4 regions of the Pseudoalteromonas sp. TAP-3C genome follow, and region 4 is predicted to be linked to each of the others. Evidence: predicted binding sites of a transcription regulator. Region 4 holds the regulator's gene; each other region holds the start of a gene.
What was found. The regulator sigma-54, encoded in region 4, starts transcription at its own class of promoters, with help from an activator protein. The targets are predictions, from matches to a motif close to GTTGGCACGNNNNTNGNNT.
Positions count from the first base shown of each region.

Region 1 (5,525 bases), 520 kb from region 4:
CAGTAGCCAAATGTACAAGTTGCCTCTCTGCTTGCTCATCCACGTTTTTAAGCGGGTCGGTTAAATTGTCTAATAAGCTGCGCAGATTCGTTAATTGCTCATCGATTAATGGCTTAACGTCTTCTTGGCCTTGCATTTTGCCAAGTTCAACACCTTCTTTGTAACCCGCTTCTTTGCCCTCGGTTACACCTTTATCAAAACCATCAATATAGCCTTGCTCGTGCCCCTGCTTAAGCCCTTCTTCATAAGCGTCTTGACGAATACGCTCAAGCTCTGCCATCGTAAGCGAAGGAATTTCGGGTTCTTCAGGTGTTTCAACCTGTTCTTTAACGCTCTCTTTATGGTACAACTCAGCCAAAGGTGTGCCATACGCGGTAGAGCGATTACCAAAGCTACGCTCATCGGGAGCAACATCTGGTATCGGCCAGTTTTTTAATAACTCATCAGCTTCATCTGCGTGTAATGGGCGACCTTTAGAGTGACTCATAGATTATAAGAACTCCTCACCACCGCCACCACCAAGCTGAATCTCACCTGCATCAGAGAGGCGACGTGCCGTTGCTAAAATTTCTTTTTGCGCCGCTTCTACTTCACTTATACGTACCGGTGCCATGGCTTCTAAGTCATCGGCAAGCAGCTCTGCGGCACGTTTTGACATATTACCTAATAGTTTATCTTTAAGTGCATCATCGGTGCCTTTAATAGCTTTCATCAACACATCTTGTGGCACTTCACGTAAAATAGCTTGTATACCTCTATCCTCTACGTCAATTAAATTTTCAAATACAAACATTAAGTCTTGAATTTGTTGCGACATTTCTTCGTCATGCTCACGAATTGAATCCATTAATTGCCCTTCAATGTTAGTATCAAGGTAATTCATAATATTTGCCGCTGCTTTTAAGCCGCCCATTTTCGCAGCTTGCGCCCCCGCTTGACCGGCGAATTGTTTTTCCATAATTTCGTTAAGTTCTTGCAATGCTGCCGGTTGCACTTCTTCTAAATTGGCAATGCGCATGGTTAAATCAAGGCGCACTTTTTCAGGAAATTGCGCTAAAATTTCAGCCGACTGCTCAGGCTCTAAATAAGAGAGCACAATCGTTTGAATTTGCGGGTGCTCATTACGAATAATATTAGCCACCTGTTTAGAGTCCATCCATTTTAATGAATCAAGCCCTTTCGCACCTGAGCCCATGACAATTTGATCTATTAAGCTGGCGGCTTTATCTTCACCTAATGCGGCTGTAAGCGCTTTTTTAATGAAATCTTCAGACTGGAAGCCAATAGTACTAAAGCTTTGAATTTGCTCAATAAACAAATTATGAACCGCAATTATTTTAGCCTGCGACAAATCATCAATCGCCGCCATAGCCATCCCCACTTTTTGCACTTGCTTTGGCTCTAAATGTTTAAGAATTTGCGCTGCATCTTCTTCAGATAAGCTCAATAATAATATTGCTGCTTTATCGACACCATCGAGCTTATCAACATCAAATGCTTGAGGTAATTTTTTTTGTTCTTGATCAGTCATCTTCTGTTAACCACGCTTTGACTACTTGTGATGATAGTTCTGGTTCATTAGCTACCAGGGCGCGAACCGCTCTTAATAAATCTTCGTCGCCATGTAAATCTGGTAACTGTAGTTTACCATCGCTGGAGAAGCCAATAGAAGCAGAATCAAAATCATTGTTTAGCATATCTAAGGTACTATCGCCAATATCAACACCTGAGCTGAGAGAATCCTCATCGTATTCATCAAGCGTATTATCTGGGTAAATTAGGCGTTTAAGCATAGGTCTTACTACTGCCATAATCAACACAATAATAACCAGTGCACCTAATACTAAACGCAGCATTTTCATAAACCAATCTTGCTCCCATAGTGGGATTGCAAAATCAAGCGCTGAGTCTTCACGCACAAATGGCACCGTGACCACTTCAAGTGCATCACCGCGTTGCATATCAAAGCCTACCCCAGCTTGTAACAGGCGACGAATATTTGACAAGGCTTCAACCGAACGCGGAGTCATGGTTGTTTCACCGTTTTCACCCACTGTCGGTAAGTAATCAACAGCAACGGAGACGCTTATTCTGCGGATCACCCCTGTTTGCTGACGCGTATGCGAAATAGTGGTATCAAGTTCATAGTTGCGGGTTGCCTCTTTATGAGTACGACTTGGTGGAGTCGCCGTTCCTGCCCCGCCCTCCATCGCATCTTCAGGAATATCTGCATTAACAGGCGGCTGATTAGTCAGTGCCCCTGGAATACCGACCGCTAATCCGCCTATGTTATTTTCTTCAAATGTGGTTTCACTTCTTATTGCCGGTAAATCTGGGTTATACCGCCTTTGTGTTTCTTCAACCGCGCTAAAGTCCATACTTAAATCAACTTGTGCAGTGTAATTACCTAAACCAACCACTGGAATTAAGATACTGTCGATTTTTTCTAGGTATTCAAGTTCGCGTTTACGCTCTAAATCGTACTCTTTTCGAGAGCGCGCGGCCAAAGATGTTTGCGAACCTGAATTTAATAAGCGACCATTTTGATCGGTTACGGTTACGCGTGAAGGCTCAAGTCCTTGCACTGCTGAGGCTATCATATCAACCACAGAATCTACTTCTTCACTGTCTAATGAACGGCCACGTCTAAGGGTGAGTACCACAGTTGCAGAGGGTTTTTTCTCTCGACGAGCAAAAACATTTTCTTTTGGAATAGCGAGCAATACTCTGGCGCGATTAACATTATTTAGTTCTTCTATAGTGCGAGCAAGTTGTTGCTCGCGGCCGTGTTTAAGACGTTCACGCTCTAATCGTTGGCTTACTCCAAATCCCATGTCTTGCATAATAATGTCACTACCTGATGTGGGACCTTGCTCTAAACCTTCGCGGGCCATCAATAACTTAATATTTTGATACTGAGTTTCATCTACCGACACCACATCACCATCAAGTTGGTAGTCAATTTTTTGTGCATCTAAAAAATCGAGCGTTTCTATTAATTCTTGCGTTTGCATTTTGCCTAAAGGGCGCATATCTGGTTGGCGAGCCCAAATAATAACGAAAATAGCAATGGCTAAACAAATTCCCAGTGCAACAACTAGAGTAATTTGACGTAACACATCAACACCACCAAGGGCACTGAAATAGCCTGATTTTTGCTCTTGTTGATCATCATTATCACCTTGCTCCATGGTGTCATCAGCAAGTGCCAGATCTGTAGATTGATTAGATTGCGCCACAATAATTCTCCACTACCTAGTTAAACAGGCATGTTCATAATTTCTTTATAAGATTCAACAAGCTTATTACGAACCTGTACTGTAGCTTCAAATGCTACAGACGACTTTTGCGAAGCAATCATTGCCTCAGCGAGCGATACACTTCTGTCGCCCATTTCAACCGCTTTTACTTTTTGCCCGGTGTCTTGCTGTAACTCATGCACAGTATTGAGCGCATTACTGAGCATGTCACCAAACTGCGCCGTAGAAGTCGATTGAACTTGCGTGGCAAAATTATTAACCTGGTTACTACGTGTGGCCTCTGCAGCCATAGATTGCATTTCTTGAAATAAAGCATTGTTTTGAATTTTCATAATTGTCTCTGATAATGCAGTAAACTCTTAAATAGAATAAAGCACAAAGCATGCCAAAAATAAAAGCGCTTTAAAACAATGATTTAATATAAAAATAACGGGGTCAGAGTTTTGACAGCCCTAAATTTAACACTTAGGGCTGATGAGATTATGCAGGGAGGGAAATACCTAAATCGCGCATTTGCGCTAATTTGTAACGTAAAGTACGTGGGCTGATACCTAAGGTTTCGGCCACCTCTTTGCGTTTTCCTTGGCAACGCGCCAACGTGTCTAAAATAATGCGATGCTCTTTATCTTTAAGCTCATCTTTATAACTACCGGTATCAATAGCGAGTAAGTCATTTTTTTGCTCATCAGAGGCTACTTTTTCATCATAATAGGCGTTAATTTCATTGTTTTTTATAGGCTCTGCGGCTTTCGTTTCTGCCACAAATTGAGTCGCTGCCAAATTTTCAATAAAAATGGCATGCTCATCAATGCTATTGCCACTACGTAAAATTAAAGCGCGTTGAATCACATTATCTAGTTCTCGGACATTACCAGGCCAACTATGGCTCAGTAATTTTTGCTCGGCGCTACTGTCTAAATACGCCATTGGCTCTTTGCTTTTAGTTAAATGGCGCTCAATCAAGTGCTTAGCCAGCACAATAATATCGCCCGGGCGTTCACACAGTGGTCGCCATAACAGTGGAAAAACATTGAGCCGGTAATATAAATCTTCACGGAACTGATTATCAGCAACCGCCTCTTTTAATTCTCGGTTACTAGTCGCTAATACCCGCACATCAAGCGATATTGTTTTACGCCCGCCTAGTCGCTCAACTTCACGCTCTTGTAAAACCCGTAGCAATTTGGCTTGCAGGCCTAAATCCATTTCGGTAATTTCATCAAGTAAAATAGTGCCGCCTTGCGCTTGTTCAAATTTACCTGGGCACGCTTGTATCGCACCGGTAAACGCGCCCTTCTCATAACCAAATAAGGTGGCTTCAAGCATGTTTTCAGGGATTGCAGCGCAATTAATTGCCACAAATGGTTCGTTACAACGTTTTGACTTATCATGAATATAACGCGCCAATACCTCTTTACCAGAACCACTTGGCCCTAGCACCATCACACTGGCGTCTGAGCGAGCGACTTTAGCTGCAAGCTCTAATAACTGGATACTGCTGGGATCGGCTACAATGGGACCGTCTGTTTCTTTTTCCTTTTCAGGCAAGTAACGGCTCACCATATTTAATAATACTTCTGGGGCAAATGGCTTAGCCATATAATCAATCGCACCTAGGCGCATGGCCTCTACCGCATCATCAATCGTGGCATAGGCCGTCATCATCAATACAGGTAAATCAGGGTGATTTAATTTAATACTACGCAATAAATCTAAGCCACTCATTGCGCCCATTTGCACATCACTAACCACCAGTGAAAATACCTCTTTTTTCAATAGTAACATAGCTTGCTCTGCACTATTGGCCGCCACGCAGGCTATACCAGACATTTCTAAGGTATCAATTAACGCTTCACGAAGCCCGGCATCATCTTCAACAACTAAAATAGTGTTACTCATTATGACTCCCCTAATTTAGATGTGACACTAATGGGCAGCAACACATTAAAAATTGCTCCCCCCTCTGGGTTGTTATTTGCTTCAACACGTCCTTGATGTGCACTGGCCACTGAACTGACAACGGCAAGCCCTAAGCCTGTACCTTGGCTTTTAGTGGTATAAAAGGGTTCAAATATTTTTTCAATTTTTGTTATATCAATCCCTGGGCCGTTGTCACTGACACTAATGCGAACATAATCAGGGTTTTGCTTATCGCGTAAAGCACTTAAGTGCACCTGTGCACCACAGCCTATGACTTGAATACTGTTATGAATGAGGTTTTGAATAGCGCTTGCCAATGCTGTTTTATTACCCATAATTTCAATG
Region 1 covers NZ_CM187618.1:801,389-806,913, reverse strand. Annotated here, with positions in the region: gene fliH (flagellar assembly protein FliH) at 1-487, opposite strand, end outside; gene fliG (flagellar motor switch protein FliG) at 491-1,531, opposite strand; gene fliF (flagellar basal-body MS-ring/collar protein FliF) at 1,524-3,239, opposite strand; gene fliE (flagellar hook-basal body complex protein FliE) at 3,260-3,592, opposite strand; gene AC6H44_RS03715 (sigma-54-dependent transcriptional regulator) at 3,741-5,159, opposite strand; gene AC6H44_RS03710 (sensor histidine kinase) at 5,159-5,525, opposite strand, start outside.
Region 1: the regulator sigma-54 is predicted to act here: its motif matches at 3,632-3,650, upstream of fliE (flagellar hook-basal body complex protein FliE).

Region 2 (5,525 bases), 380 kb from region 4:
CCAACGATGATGAAGTGAATATTATGTCGGCCATGCTAGCAAAACGCATGGGGGCACAAAAAACCATGGTGCTTATTCAACGAGGCGCCTATGTTGACTTAGTTCAAGGTGGCGAAATTGATATTGCAATTTCACCCCAGCAAGCAACTATTTCTGCGTTACTAACTCACGTACGCCGTGGCGATATTGTAAACGTGTATTCGTTGCGTAAAGGGGCGGCAGAAGCCATAGAAGCAGTTGCCCATGGTGATGAAAACACATCTAAAGTAGTGGGTCGCGCTATTGCTGATATTAAATTACCAGCAGGTACGACCATTGGCGCCATCGTACGTAATGACGATGTGCTCATTGCCCACGACGATACAATTATTTTATCAGGGGATCACGTGATTATGTTCTTAATTGATAAAAAACACATTAACGTGGTTGAAAAGTTATTCCAAGTAAGCGCAATCTTCTTATAAGCAAGCCCTCTCCTTTTTATACACAGTAATTTTGTAGGTAAAAAGGAGAATAACCAAATCTAAATGAAAATCATTATCAAAACCATTTACTAATAAAGAAAAATCCTTTAGTCTCTCCTTGCGCGATTATCAAGCAGAAACATCTACTGATGTGAAAAGTTAATTTCACGTTTTTAAATAAAAATGGATTTCAAATGATACACCTACTCTCAAAGAAAACGTCCCTGATAACTCATTCCACCCTAGTTGGCATTTTACTCTCAACAGTTTCGACTCAGCCGCTCGCCAATACGAACAAAGAGATCGAAAGATTGACCGTTATTGGAGAGCAGACAAAAGGCTATAAAGTTAATTCCATGAGCTCTGCAACAGGCCTTGAGCTAACGCACCTGCAAACGCCGCAATCAGCCATAGCCATTACCAGCGACTTTATGGCAGAGCAACAATTAAACACCACAATTGAAGCGATAACCAGTGTAACGGGCATTAATGCTCGAGAAGCTGATAATGGTAAGTTTTCTATTTCAGCTCGGGGCATTAGTGTCACCAGTATACTTTATGATGGCATAGCAACCACCTATGATACTCGCTTTAATTATGGCGATAACCTAACCGATACCGCAATTTATGATCGTATTGAAATAGTTAGAGGGGCTACGGGGTTAATGCTAGGCGCAGGTAATCCTTCTGCAGCAATTAATTTGATACGTAAACGCCCGACAGTAAATACTCAAGTAAACTTTAGCGCTTCACTAGGCTCATGGGACTACTATCGTACGATGATAGATGTGTCGGGGAGCGTAAATGATAGTAAAAGTATAAGGGGACGAGCCGTTATTGCTTATCAAGACAAACACTCTTATCAAGATCGCTTTTCGCAAACTAGTCGCACATTATATGGCATTATTGAAGCTGATCTTTCCAACAGCACCTTGATGACTCTTGCTGTTGATAATCAATCGACAACCCCTAAAGGAACAATGTCGGGTGGTTTGCCTATTTTTTATAGTGATGGCTCCCGTACAGTTTATGACAGAGGCGCTTCAACAGCTCAAGATTGGGCGTCTTCTCAAACCGATGCGCTTAATGCATTTATTCGCCTTGAGCATTACTTTAACGCTAATTGGCAGCTAACCGCTAATTATGTCTATGCTGATAACGACCTAGACTATGATGTGTTTTGGGTAAAAGGAGAACCAGATCCTATAAATAACCTAGGAATGATACCGGGCTCCATAAACTATATTGATGCAAACAGAACGCAGGATACCTATGAGGTCGAACTCAATGGTCGGTTTAATTGGCTAGGTCAAAGCCATCAACTTTTACTTGGTTATAATAACCAAGAACAACAGTTTTCGACCCCTTATTATGCTAGTCAACAAAGTGACTATATTATTGGCGACTTTACTGACTCTGATTACAGCTTTGCGAAACCAACGTGGCAGTCAGAAGCAGCTTACGGCTCTTATGGTACAACTAAACAAGATGCGCTTTATATCGCCACACAATTAAATGTAACTGATGCTTGGTCTTTAATTGTTGGAAGCCGGTTAAATCAATGGCAAACCAATCAAGATAATTTTGGTAGCATGCATGATTATAAAATTAGTGATGAACTAACTAATTACTTTGGAGCGACTTACGAACTAACACAGAGCTGGGCTTTGTATGCTAATTACACTGATATTTTTACACCACAAAGTCGCGTTGATAAACGCGGTAACTATTTAGATCCCATTAAGGGCAAAAACTATGAGCTTGGTATAAAAGCATCTGTACTTGATGAACGTTTAGACATTTCAGTCTCAGGATTTAAAATTTATCAAGATAATATAGGCGAATACACAGGAGACACTATTGCTGAAACACTTCAGGCTATCTACCAACCCGTTGACGGCACATTAACTAAAGGCTACGAGCTAGAAATCAATGGGAAATTAACCGATCACTGGAACGCTTATTTTGGCTATACCCATAGTAAAGGCGAAAAGCCTGATAACACGGTGTTAAATACCACAAACCCAAAAGATCAATTTAAACTTTTTACTAGCTATCAACTGGCAGGTGTATTCAATACTTTAAAAGTTGGCGGAGGCTATCGCTGGCAAAGCAGTAGTTATGATGAAGTTAAAAACCCTATTTATGGTCCCGTTGAAGTGAACCAGCCCAGCTATGGCATTGCAAGCCTAATGGCAAATTATCAAATGAATGAGCAATTATCAGTTAGCCTAAATATCGATAACTTATTTGATAAGCATTATTACAGTCAAATAGGGTTCTATAACCAATATCGTTATGGCAAGCCAAGAAGTTTCTCTCTTCAACTTAAATATGATCTATAGAACAAATAAAAAAAAGCCGCTGACTATTAAGCGGCTTTAGTGGAGTATGATGGGTTAATACTTATTGTACTCTTGCAAACTCTTCTTTAGAAAGTTCACCATTTCCATCGGTATCTAAATCATCAAAAATGTTCATTAGTTGTTTGTTTGCGGCTGCTTCCTGCTGGCTAATTACACCATCGCCATTACTATCAAAAGAGGCAAAGTCTACTGCTGCGTAAGCCGCTGATGATGACGCTAATACTAAAATCGCAAGTGTTGTGTTTAATGCTTTCATAATAAGTCTCCTATAAGAGGGAAATCCTTTTCTGAACTTCCTGTAAAACGAAAAAATCAAAAATTAAAAGTTTGCAAATTCAGCTTTAGAAAGCTCACCATTACCATCAGTATCAAGCTCAGTAAATGCGGCAGTTAAATCAGCGTTTACAGCGGCTTCGCTTTGGCTAATAGCGCCGTTACCATCAATATCAAGCGTGTCAAAGTCGCTCGCTGCAAACGCGGCTGATGAAGAAGCCAATGCGATAAGTGCTAACGTTTTATTAATGCTTTTCATAATCAATCTTCCTTCAAAGTTTATGTTTTGTGCGATTAAGTGTTTTACTTTAAATCACGTTTCGTTCAATACAGCCTGACTATTACAACTTCGATGCCAACAATTAAAAGACTTTAACTTTCAATAACTTAATGTAGAGCTGGCTTTGAATAGCGTTATTTTATTCGCTATTTTGTTGCTTTTTAGCAACAGCAGAACAGGCAATAAAATTAAAACAATAAAAATCATAGGGTTGAGTTTAAGGAAAACACCACACAGTCGGTGAGCAACCGCTAAAAAAGAGGATTAAATAAACAAAAAGGAGGAGGAATTGAGTTTAATTTTGTTATAAACAAAAAATTAGAATAAAAAAACAGCTTTAACCCACTGTTTTTAATTGATTTATAAAATAAATTAAAAAAGACTTTTAAAAATAACAACACAACACCGCTATTTGTTGCAAAAGAGCGAAAATGTCAGGGCTTATCGACCTTTTAGGATTGTAATATATTCAACTTGGAAAAATAACGGGCCCTAAACTATTTCAACTTCAAGCGCTAGGGTCAATAAAATGCTCGCCCATCAGCGTTTTCATTTGCTCTTCATGCTTTGTATTTTCATCAAAAACGACAATGCAACGCATACCTTTAATATTATCGAGCTGTTGGGTTGTTTTAATATCAAACATAACACCCGTTAACGAAATATCCTTTATAACGTTATCCACGCCAAAATGTTGGAGTAAATAACACGAGTAAGGTAAATATTTCTAAACGGCCAAATACCATTGCTACGGTTAATATCCATTTTGCAGCATCGGTAATAGCACCATAATGAGAAGCGACATCACCCAAACCTGGACCCAAATTATTTAAACAGGCAGCTGTTGCTGAGAATGCTGTTATATTGTCTAATCCGGTGCCCATTAACGCTAACATAATAATAATAAAGACTAGCGCATAAGCAGAAAAAAAGCCCCACACCGCTTCAACTACTTTGTCGGGTAAAGCTTTACGCCCGAGCTTTATTGAATATATAGCTCGAGGATGGACTAAGCGATTTAGCTCTCGCACCCCTTGCAGGTAAAGCAAAAACACCCGTACTACTTTCATACCACCGCCGGTTGAACCCGCACAGCCACCAATAAAGCTCGAAAAAATAAGTAAAATAGGTAAAAACAACGGCCAAGCAGAAAAGTTATCTGTGGCAAATCCTGCGGTACTGCTTATAGATACCGCTTGAAACAATGCCTGATCGAGGGTTTCATCGCCATTGGCATAAACATCATGAGACGATAAAACGGTAAAGCAAATTACCACCAGCGCGAGCTGAATACATAGGAACACTTTAAATTCAGGATCGCGAATGTAGACACTAATATTACGACTCGCTACAGCCGCATAATGCAGTGAAAAGTTAATGGCGGCGATAATTAAAAAGAACACACAAATAAAGTTAATTACAGGGCTATCAAAATGCCCTATAGACGCGTCATATGTTGAAAAACCACCAATAGCCACCGTAGAAAAAGCATGACAAATTGCATCAAACCAGTTCATACCAGCGCTCCAATACGCCAAAGTACAAGCAAGGGTGATAGATACGTAAATATACCAAAGGTGCTTTGCAGTATCGGCTATACGTGGGGTCATTTTAGAGTCTTTTACGGGGCCCGGAATTTCAGCTCGGTACAACTGCATGCCACCTACGCCAAGCATTGGTAGGATTGCTACCGCTAATACAATGATCCCCATCCCACCAAACCACTGTAATTGCTGGCGATAAAACAATACCGATTTAGGCAAGTACTCAATGCCAGTAAGCACAGTAGCCCCGGTGGTGGTTAAGCCAGAAAAGGCTTCAAATACGGCATCGGCTAAAGAGAGGTTGGGTTCTTGTAAAAAGATCAGCGGTAACGACGCAAACGCCCCTAGTACCAGCCAAAATAAAACCACAATTAAAAAGCCTTCGCGCGCTTTTAGGTCGCCATTTTCATGCCTATTAGGGTAATAAGCCATTAAGCCAATAATAACGCTAAATATAAAGGCCAAAACAAACGGCACCCCTCCACCATCTTTATAAATTAAAGACACGAGTGCTGGTGGCACCATGGTAATACTAAATAGCGCGACCAGTTGGCCAAGAATTTTTATGATGGTACGAAATTGCATTGAGCGTATCGCT
Region 2 covers NZ_CM187618.1:3,316,553-3,322,077, reverse strand. Annotated here, with positions in the region: gene trkA (Trk system potassium transporter TrkA) at 1-464, shown strand, start outside; gene AC6H44_RS15505 (TonB-dependent siderophore receptor) at 821-2,809, shown strand; gene AC6H44_RS15500 (EF-hand domain-containing protein) at 2,871-3,086, opposite strand; gene AC6H44_RS15495 (EF-hand domain-containing protein) at 3,150-3,362, opposite strand; gene AC6H44_RS15490 (hypothetical protein) at 3,892-4,029, opposite strand; gene AC6H44_RS15485 (TrkH family potassium uptake protein) at 4,061-5,512, opposite strand.
Region 2: the regulator sigma-54 is predicted to act here: its motif matches at 3,445-3,463, upstream of AC6H44_RS15495 (EF-hand domain-containing protein).

Region 3 (5,525 bases), 480 kb from region 4:
TGAAATGCCTTCAGGCTTGATGCTTGGTGCAGGTACAAAAGTGGTAGCGAATCAAAAAAACTTTTCGCAAGGTAATATGCTCACTACTGAAAATTCTTTGGATTGGATGATCTCAGGGCCTGGCTTTTTTGAGGTACTGCAACCCGATGGCAATATTGCCTATTCACGCAACGGCCAGTTTACTACCGATGGAGACGGACGTGTTGTTACCTCAGGGGCTGGTTTTGTGGTTCAGCCTGAAATGATAGTGCCTGATGATGCAAAGTCAATTACAGTCTCTCAAGACGGTGAAGTGTCAGTGCGTGTTCAAGGCCAAGCTGAAAACGTAGTTATTGGTCAAATTGTAATAAGCGACTTTATTAATCCGTCAGGCCTTGAGCCGATAGGGCAAAATTTATATACCGAAACAGCGGTAAGTGGCGCGCCAGTGCAAGGTAATCCAGGGGTTGAAGGATTAGGCTCGATAGTTCAAGGAGCACTTGAAACCTCTAATGTGAATGTAACCGAAGAATTGGTTAATTTAATTGAAACCCAACGCGTTTATGAGATGAACTCAAAGGTGATTTCAGCCGTTGATGAAATGATGAGTTACATCAATCAACAGTTATAGTAAGTGGGGGTTGTATGCGTAATATTATGTTATTTGTTGTAGGGAGCTTGTTGTTAAGCGGTTGTGTATCCACACAAAATAATGAAGTAGTCCAAGACGACCCTTATTATGCGCCTATGTATCCTGAGCCTAATATGGAGCCCATAGTGGCAACGGGTTCGTTATTTAGTACCTTGTCATCCAATGATTTATATGCAGATAAAAAAGCACTACGTACAGGCGATATTATCACGGTAAAATTGCAAGAGTCGACCCAAGCAACAAAAGCGGCTAAAACAGAAACCGACAAAGAAACGGATGCCAGTTTAGACCCTGTTATTGGTTTAGGTGGTTTACCGGTAAACTTTAAAGGTAACAGCTTACAATTTGGTATTAGTAGCGATTCATCATTTAAAGGGGATGCAAAATCAAATCAATCCAATAGTTTAGTGGGTGATATTTCGGTGAATGTGATGCGGGTATTACCCAATGGTAACTTAGTTATTCGTGGCGAAAAATGGTTAACGCTGAATACGGGCGAAGAGTTTATTCGTTTAGAAGGATTAGTGCGCCCACAAGATGTAAATGCCGATAATACCGTACAGTCAAACCGTATTGCTAATGCGCGCATTCAATATTCAGGTAAAGGTCAAACCCAAGAAGCACAAAGTGCTGGGTGGTTAACGCGTTTCTTTAGTAGCTCATTATTTCCCTTTTAGAGGACATTCACTATGAATGGTTTTAAAGTTTTTTGTTTTACTGTGCTACTGGGGTGGCAGTTTACTGCCAGTGCTGAGCGAATTAAAGATGTGTCTATGGTTGAGGGGGTACGCTCGAACCAGTTAGTTGGCTATGGCCTGGTGGTGGGTTTACCTGGTACCGGTGAGCAAAGTCGCTTTACTGAGCAAAGCTTTAAAGGCATGCTAAATAGTTTTGGCATTACGTTACCTGCGAGTTTAAAACCAAAAATTAAGAATGTTGCCGCGGTTGCCGTAAATGCAGAATTACCCGCATTTAGAAAACCAGGACAAACCATTGATATTACCGTTTCATCTATTGGTAGCGCAGGCAGCTTACGTGGCGGGACATTATTACAAACATTTTTAAAGGGGGTTGATGGCAATGTTTACGCCATTGCCCAAGGCAGTCTAATTGTAGGTGGCTTAGGGGCTGAAGGCCTTGATGGCAGTCGCGTGGTTATTAATACCCCAACCGTAGGGCGTATACCTAATGGCGCCACTGTTGAACGTGCAGTAAAAAGCCCGTTTATGCAAAATGATTACATAACCTTTAATTTAAACCGCCCAGACTTTACCACTGCCAAGCGCTTAGAAAAAACCATTAACGATTTAATTGGCCCTAACAGCGCGCAAGCACTTGATGCGGCATCGGTTCGAGTTATTGCACCGCGTGACGCCTCGCAGCGCGTTTCTTATTTATCAACCCTTGAAAATTTAGAGTTTACCCCCGGCGATACTTCAGCAAAAATTATCGTGAACTCGCGTACAGGCACGATTGTTATTGGCAAAAATGTACGGCTACAACCAGCCGCAATTACGCACGGTAGTTTAACAGTGAGTATTGCCGAGCAACAAAATGTTGATCAGCCAAATGCGCTGGCAGAGGGTGAAACGGTAGTTACCAACCAAACCATTATTGATGTAGACAGAGAAAATTCAAAAGCGTTTGTATTTAACCCTGGTGTAACCCTTGACGATTTAGTGCGAGCCATAAACGAAGTAGGCGCTGCTCCTGGTGATTTAATGGCAATTTTAGAAGCACTCAAAGAAGCCGGCGCCATAAACGGTCAGCTTGTCGTAATTTAGCTTTATAAGACCCTATTTAGGGTCTTTAACAGTTAACCTAAAAAAGACGCGGCATAAAGCCGCTGCTACCACAGCAATATAACCCTACACAATAAGTAGCAGCGAGTTTACCTCGCGTCTTTCACTGTACTTGGCTGAATTTCTGCCTAGAACCTAGAACCTAGAACCTAGAACCTTTCACTTCGCTTGGCTCAATTTTTGCAAAGCTTTATACATTATTAATTATTGTGTCAAAAAGCTGATGGAAACAAATCATCTAGATAAACAAAACTTTTTTGATTTAAGCAACCTTAATACGTTGCGTCAGGATGCACTAAAAAGTGGTGATGCATCAACTGATGCTTCTAAAGCGGCTTTAAAAAAAGCGGCGGCACAATTTGAAGCTATTTTTACTCAAATGCTGCTTAAAAGTATGCGTAAAGCCAATGAAGCGTTTGAAGATAAAGAAAGCCCGTTTAATTCCAGTAGTGTTAAGTTTTTTGAAGACATGCACGATCAACAGCTTGCCACAGAGCTTTCATCAAATGGCTCTTTAGGGCTTGCCGATTTAATTGTGCAGCAATTATCGCCTGATGGAAAAAACTTTATGCCGAGTTCTGTGTTGCGCACCACCTCCGATTTTTTTAGTGATCAACGTGCGGGGAGTGCTTTACCTCATCAAGAATATCAAAAGGCCACTAAAAAAGCGTCGTTAGCTGCTTCAACTGAGCAAGCCGAGCAAAACGCATCTCCTGCAGCGTTTGAAAATGCGCAGCAGTTTGTAAGTACAGTGTGGGAGCACGCAAAAACGGCGGCTAAAAAAATTGGTTTAAATCCAGCGGTTATGGTTGCCCAAGCGGCACTAGAAACCGGTTGGGGTAAACACATTATTAATAAAGGCGATGGTAATAGCTCCAATAATTTATTTAATATTAAAGCCGATAACCGTTGGGATGGCGAAAAAGCCAGTAAATTAACACTTGAGTTTGAACAAGGCGCTGCGATTAAAAAACAAGCGAGCTTTAGAGCGTATGATTCGATTAAAGACAGTGTAAATGACTTTGTCGATTTTTTATCGCAAAACCCACGCTATCAAGAAGCACTAAACAACACCGCAAAGCCAGATAAATTTTTAGACTCTTTACAGCAAGCAGGTTATGCGACCGATCCAAATTATGCTGAAAAAATAAAAAGAGTGCTTAATAGTAACGAATTAAAGAATATCGTCTCAGGCGTTATTCGCCAAGGAGTAGAGTAATATGTCGTTTAATTTATTAAACATTGCGGGTTCAGGGATCAGAGCAAACTCTGAGCTTTTGCAAACGACAAGTAAAAACATCGCAAATGTTAATACCGAAGGGTATGTGCGTGAGCGCACTGAATTTACTACTATGATTGATAACCAAGTGGGACGCGGCCAAACATATCGGTTATTAAATGAGTTTGCACAAAAGCAATTAAATCGAGATACCTCAAATAAAAGTTTTTTTGATCAATTTGTTAGCGAAGCAAACCGGGTCGATAAACTTTTTTCTGAAGAGTCCAATAGTTTATCAACCAGTATTAACTCAATGTTTAACAATGTACAAGAAGCGCTAAACCAGCCCTCATCATCAGTGGCTCGCTCGTTAGTAATGAGCGATGCACAAAATTTAATTGATCAAATGGACAGACTGGCAGGCATAGTTTCTGAGCAAAAAGCCGTGGTTAATGAGCAATTAGAAATTTTTTCAGAAGAAGCTAATACACTCATAAAAAGTATTAATACACTTAATCAGCAAATTTCGGGTGTTGATGGCACTAAAAATGAAGCTGATGCCAGCTCTGCTTATAACGAACGAGATAAGGCAATTCGCGACTTATCAAAGTTGATAGATATTGAAACACTCGATGGCCCAAATGGTGAAAAACAAGTGTTTATGGGCACAGGTGAAGCCGTTGTTATGCAAAATGGCTCGTTTAATTTATTTTCGATTAGTGGCGACCCTGATGCCAATTTTAAAGAACTTCGCCTTGATATAGACGGTGGCCAAGCTATACCAGTAGAAATAGACGCAAGTAAACTCAAAGGTAAAATTGGTGGTTTACTGGCGTTTAGAGATGACATTTTAATACCAACACAAAATCAAATAGGCCAAATGGGGATTGCACTTGCCGATTCATTTAATCAGCAAAATCGCCTGGGAATGGATGCTAACGGTGAGTTAGGCAAAGACCTTTTTACTATTCCTTCTGTCAATGGTTATGCTTATCAAGCAAATACTGGTGCGGCTTCAATAACGGCCACCGTTGAGGCGGGTATGGGAAGTGAATTACCTGCGAGCGATTTTGTGATCACTTACACGGGTAACCCTGACGAAGTGAGTATTCAGCCAATTGATAATAAAGGCGAGCCTCTAGGTACGCCTTCTTTGGCAATTATTCCACCCAGTGGCATTATTGACTCGGCAGCAATCACCAGTGGTGAATCATTTGGCTTACAAATAAGTGTTACGGGGGCAGGTAATGCAGGCGACCAATTTCAGGTAAAGCTTAATAGTGGTGCTGCGGGCAACATATCACTCACTACAGGTCGAGGCGAAGATATTGCATTAGCATCCCCGATAAGAACAGCCAATGGCCTTGATAATACGGGGACAGCTAATATTTCACCCGGTGATGTAAATGATGTGACCACAGGTAGCTTTACCACTGCTCCTTTAGGGCTTGCAAATGGGGCCATTAATATTGTTAAAACCGCCAATGCTAACGAATATCAACTTACCGATGGCAGCGGTACAACCACATTTACGGTAACTCCTCCTGCTAATAATATTTTAGCCCAAGCAGGCGCCCCTTACGATGGCTACGGCTTTGATTTTAATATTGCAGGTGTACCAGCAACCGGCGATACCTTCAAACTAGAATTTAATGAGGGCGGTTTTGATGATAACCGCAATGGGCAAAAATTGGCCAATTTACAAAATGATGAACTTGTCCGTCAAAATGTTGTAGCTGGCACCTCAGCCAATAACCATAAAACATTTAATCAATCCTATGCAGGGCTTGTTACCGATATTGGCGCGGTGACAGGTCAGGCAAAAACCAATGGGGCTGCATTTGATGCATTAGCGCAACAATCAGAAGCTTGG
Region 3 covers NZ_CM187618.1:771,008-776,532, forward strand. Annotated here, with positions in the region: gene flgG (flagellar basal-body rod protein FlgG) at 1-610, shown strand, start outside; gene flgH (flagellar basal body L-ring protein FlgH) at 625-1,308, shown strand; gene AC6H44_RS03575 (flagellar basal body P-ring protein FlgI) at 1,321-2,415, shown strand; gene flgJ (flagellar assembly peptidoglycan hydrolase FlgJ) at 2,657-3,652, shown strand; gene flgK (flagellar hook-associated protein FlgK) at 3,654-5,525, shown strand, end outside.
Region 3: the regulator sigma-54 is predicted to act here: its motif matches at 2,601-2,619, upstream of flgJ (flagellar assembly peptidoglycan hydrolase FlgJ).

Region 4 (5,525 bases):
AAATCAAGTGGCAATGAATCGATAGATAGAGGATGAAGACGCCTTGTTTCTGAAAACCGTTTTATTAATGTTTTATCGTCACTGTCTAAATAAAAGACCGTGGGTTTAGTGAAACCAGGTAAATATTCAATAATTTCATTAAATTGCTGCTGCTCTTTAGGGAGATTACGCACATCTACACTCACAGCAATTTTATTGTAGCTGTCTGAAACACTACGCACTAATGCTGGCAATAAGTTTAAAGGAATATTGTCTACGCAATAATAACCTAAGTCTTCAACCACGCGCAGCGCAACAGATTTACCAGAACCTGAGCGACCGCTTATAATTATTAACTCCATTTATCACCTTTATTGTTACTACGATTCACTTACAATTATCTGATACAACTCATTATCGGATTTTGCACTGCGTAACTGCTTGCAAAACGCCTTGTTGCTGAGCTTATCAGCAATAGTCGCTAACGTTTTTAAATGCTGTTGATTATCACCGTCTGGCACAATGAGAGCGACAAAAATATCCACAGGTCGGTTATCTATCGCATCAAAGTTAATGGCCGTTTCGTTTACTAAAACCAAGGCTAGTGGCTCTTGTACTCCACTCATACGCCCATGAGGAATTGCAATGCCTTTACCTATCCCTGTACTGCCTAATTTTTCTCTAGCAGTTAATGCATTAAGAATATCTTGTTGTGTTAGATAGGGCAGTTTATTGTGGGCCAATTCACTGATAAATTCTAAAATTCTTTTTTTACTATTAAAAAGGACCGCAGCTTTACTGCAGTCCTGACAGATAAGTGAGCTTAGTTTCATAGTGTTAGTGTCGAGCAAGTTTCTCTTTGTGTTTAATTACTTGACGATCTAGCTTGTCAATCAGCGAGTCTATAGCGGCATACATATCTTGGTGCTCGGTAGAGGCAAAAATTTCAGCACCACTAACATGAACGGTTGCTTCAGCTTTTTGGTTTAGTTTTTCTACATCGAGAATAACATGCACATTGGTTATGTGGTCAGTGTGCCTTTGTAGCTTAGCAAATTTACTGCTTACATAGTCTCTGAGCGAGTCGGTAATATCTACATGACGACCAGTTAAGTTAAGTTGCATAAACATTTCCTCTTTGTTGTACGCCTTAAATCAAGCTTTTGCGTTGATTCGACGGGGGAATAGCGAGAGATTCGCGATATTTTGCAATGGTTCTCCTCGCTACTTTAATTCCTTGCTCAGCCAATATATCTGCAATCTTACTATCACTCAATGGTTTGGCTGAGTTTTCTGCAGCGATTAACTTTTTAATTAATGCGCGTATTGCTGTAGACGAACATTCTCCGCCATTTTCTGTGCTTACATGGCTTGAGAAAAAATATTTAAGTTCAAAAATACCGCGTGGTGTGTGCATATATTTTTGTGTGGTTACTCGCGATATGGTCGACTCATGCATTTCTACCATTTCAGCAACATCATTAAGTACCATAGGCTTCATTGCCTCAGGACCATGCTCAAAAAAAGCCTGTTGTTGTTGAACAATGCAGTTAGTCACTTTAAGTAGCGTGTCGTTTCTACTTTCTAAGCTTTTTATAAACCATTTTGCTTCTTGTAAGTGCGAGCGAATAAACTGGCTATCACCACTTGATTTAACCGTACGCGACATAGCCGCATATTGGCTGTTTACTCTGATCTTAGGCATGCTATCTGGATTTAACTCAACCACCCAACGCCCTTTAATTTTTTTAACCGATACATCAGGGATAACATACTCAGACTCTTCTCTAACAATAGTGTCTGCCGGTCTCGGGTTGAGCGTATGAATTAGCCTCATGATCTCTTTAAGCTCATCTTCTTTGAGCTTTGTTTTTTTCATTAACGTGCGATAATCACGTGCTGCCAATAGATCAATATGACTGGTTAAAATCATTTTTGTTTCATTTAAAAAAGGCGTGTTTTTGTCAAACTGATTTAGCTGAATACACAAACATTCTTGTAAACTACGCGCAGCAATACCTACAGGGTCAAACAGCTGAATGCGTTTTAACACGGCTTCTATTTCATCCAGTTCAACTTCTTCATCGCTGCTTTCTTGATTAAAGCTCTCTAATATTTCTTCACAGCTAAGGGTTAAAATACCTGAATCGTCTACCGCTTCAACAATGGCAATCGCTATAGCCTCATCGGTTGGGCTAAATGGCGTAAGTTGAAGTTGCCACATTAAATATTCGTGCAGTGTTTCTGTCGAGGAGCCTTGATAAATAGATTCGTCTTCAGGCATAGGCCCAGATGAAGCCGCTGGCGCTGCGCTCATATATTCATCCCATGTCACATCCATTGCCATATCATCGCTAATGGTGTCTTTACTCATGGCTTCGCCGCTATCTTGCTCAAACTCGCTCGGTTTATCGTCAGCTGAAGCACTTAGCGTTAAATCATCGTTATCCGCTTTTTGTTCGTTTTTACCTGCCGTATCTTCGCTATAGTCTTGTTCTTCTACTTCAAGCAAAGGGTTGCTGTCGAGCGTCTCTTGTATTTCTTGCTGGAGATCCAATGTACTGAGCTGCAATAAGCGAATGGCTTGTTGCAATTGTGGGGTCATTGTAAGTTGCTGGCCCATGCGCAGCTGTAATGATTGCCTCATTTATCTCTAACAATCCTTATAAATTAGTATAATTAATCTTAGCAGATGCTTAGTGGAATAACACACTATTACAGCCTGAACTGCTCGCCCAAATAAACATCGCGTACTGTTTTATCGTTTAATACGTACTCGGGTGTGCCAGATGCAATTAACTCCCCATGAGAAACTATGTAGGCCTTTTCACAAACATCAAGTGTTTCACGGACGTTGTGGTCAGTGATTAGTACCCCGATCCCCCTATTTTTAAGATGTTCTATAATTTTTTTGATATCTAGTACAGAAATAGGATCGACCCCAGCAAAGGGTTCGTCTAATAAAATAAATTTAGGGTTTGCAGCTAAAGCGCGGGCAATTTCAACGCGTCGACGCTCACCACCCGATAAAGCCATACCTTGGCTTTCGCGAATATGCTGAATACTAAATTCATCGAGTAAATTATTTAAGCTCTCTTCGCGCTGTTGCTTGTTTAGTTCTTTACGTGTTTCTAAAATAGCCATTAAGTTTTGATAAACTGTCAGCTTTCTAAAAATTGATGACTCTTGTGGTAAATAACCAATCCCTAAACGCGCTCGGCTGTGCATTGGTAATAACGTAATGTCTTTGTCATCAATTGATATTTTACCTTTGTCGCTCGGTACAAGGCCGACAATCATATAAAAAGTGGTGGTTTTACCTGCACCATTAGGGCCTAATAAGCCCACAATACTGCCAGCTTCAACCTCTAACCCTACGTTTTTAACCACTTCACGGCCTTTATAGCTTTTTGCTAATAGCTCTGCTTTTAATATGCTCATGGTTGGCCTTTATCACCTACTTTTTTGCTTTCAAGTGGCACTAAAATAGTATGTACACGGTCTGTTGAATCCTCGTCTTTTTCAGCGCTAATCAACTGCTGCTTTATATCGTAAGTGATGCTTTTTGCCGTTATTTTTTGTCCTGCTTGAGCTATGCTGGCATCGCCTATTAAGGTTAAAAAGCGCTGCGATACATCGTAACGAACTTCATTAGCGCTGGCGCTCATGATGTTGCCATTCGCTTGTTTTTCTTCAAAATAGGCAGGGCTGCCCGTGGCAATTAAAAGTTGTTTGTTTTCGCCTAAGTCATCACGTTTATGTACTTCTAAGCGATCAGCGGTGATACGGCGATTGCCATGTATAATTTCAACATTTTTCTCAAAAATGCCAACGTTTTCTTTTAACTGACCTTCTTGCCTGTCTGCACTAATTGAGATTTGATTAGCGGCAGGCTCTGCAGTCGTGTCGGCTGAATTGCTATGAAAAGCAATCAATAGTGAAGGAACAATTAAAATTTTAAGTAGTTTATTGGTCATAATATAGGGTTCGCGTATGGTTAATAAGTTTAATCACTTCGGTTTTTAAATCGGCCTCAAGGCCTTTCCCCGTGATTTTTAAATTAGGTCCTGTAATAACAACGCTCTGCTGTGACTGCATGGTTAGCAGTTTTATATCTACATTGATGCTGTCGGCAGTGATAGAGTCAATCATGGCGTTATCTATTAAATTCTGAGCTTTTACATTGCCTTCTAAAATCAGCAGTTTATCGTCATAGAGGGTGGCTTCATCGGCATTAATACGCCAAGTTTGCCGCTCGTTGTACAAGGTAAATATAGGTTGCTCAAAAAAAGTAAAACCGAGTTGCTGGTATAACTCCATTTTTATCGCTGTCACTTTATGGCTTATTTTACCTTGATTATTATAAGCCGTTTGTTTTAGTTCAATGGCGGTATAATCGGGCTTGGCAATAACTTGTGTTTGCTCATTTGTAATAATATCGACTTGAATAAAGTAAGGATACCAGAGCCAAACCATACAGCTTATGAATAAAACGCTCAGTATAATGCGCGCTACATTCATGAACTGCTTCCTTGGCTGGTAAGCGGTTTGTTGTTTTCAAGCATAAGTAGGTCTGTTAACTCTCTTACTGCACCAAAACCACCCGGCTGCTGAGTGATATAATGTGATAAACGCTTAATAAGTGGGTGGGCGTCGTTAACGGCCACTGCAAACCCAACTTTTTCCATTACTGGCATATCAGGGCCATCATCACCTATGTAGGCAATTTGCTCATCGCTTAGTGCTAATTTTTGTTTTAGTTGTTGATAAGCTATAAGTTTATCTTCTTGGCCTTGGTATATATGTTGTACAGTTAGGCTACTCATACGTTGCTGAACTATTTGTGAATGGCGACCGGTGATCACCGCCACTTCAAACCCACTAGTAATAAGCGCTTTAATGCCAAAGCCATCTTTAGTGTTAAATGCTTTAAGCTCTTCCCCTTGGTTGCCAAGGTAAATACGGCCATCAGAAAACACACCGTCAATATCACAAATTAACAGCTTTACTTTTTTTGCGCGCTTTTTGGCATCATCACTTAACGGTTGATAAAGATCCGCAAACTGCATTTACAGCACTCCCGCTTTTAGTAAATCTTGCATATTTAGTGCGCCAATGGGGTGGTTTTGTTCATTTATGACGATTAAGCCATTTATACGCTTTTGTTCCATAATATTTAATGCCTCAGCGGCTAACATATCTTGTGTAGCTGTTGTGCATGATTTAGTCATGACAACATTAATTTCAGTGCTGTGAATATCGACACGTTGCTCTAAAATACGACGCAAGTCGCCATCAGTAAATAGGCCTGCGAGTTGTTTTTTGTTGTCAACAATAGCTGTCATGCCAAGCCCTTTAGCTGACATTTCTATTAAGGCGTCTTTAATTGTTTGTGTTTCATTTATAATGGGCGTGTGAACACCACTGTGCATTACATCTTTTAAGGTTAACAGTAAGCGCTTACCCAAGCTACCACCGGGGTGTGATAGGGCAAAATCATCAGCGGTAAAGCCGCGCGCTTCTAATAATGCCACGGCCATTGCATC
Region 4 covers NZ_CM187618.1:286,037-291,561, forward strand. Annotated here, with positions in the region: gene rapZ (RNase adapter RapZ) at 1-341, opposite strand, end outside; gene ptsN (PTS IIA-like nitrogen regulatory protein PtsN) at 360-812, opposite strand; gene hpf (ribosome hibernation promoting factor) at 817-1,104, opposite strand; gene AC6H44_RS01320 (RNA polymerase factor sigma-54) at 1,130-2,626, opposite strand; gene lptB (LPS export ABC transporter ATP-binding protein) at 2,695-3,420, opposite strand; gene lptA (lipopolysaccharide transport periplasmic protein LptA) at 3,417-3,956, opposite strand; gene lptC (LPS export ABC transporter periplasmic protein LptC) at 3,946-4,500, opposite strand; gene kdsC (3-deoxy-manno-octulosonate-8-phosphatase KdsC) at 4,497-5,048, opposite strand; gene AC6H44_RS01345 (KpsF/GutQ family sugar-phosphate isomerase) at 5,049-5,525, opposite strand, start outside.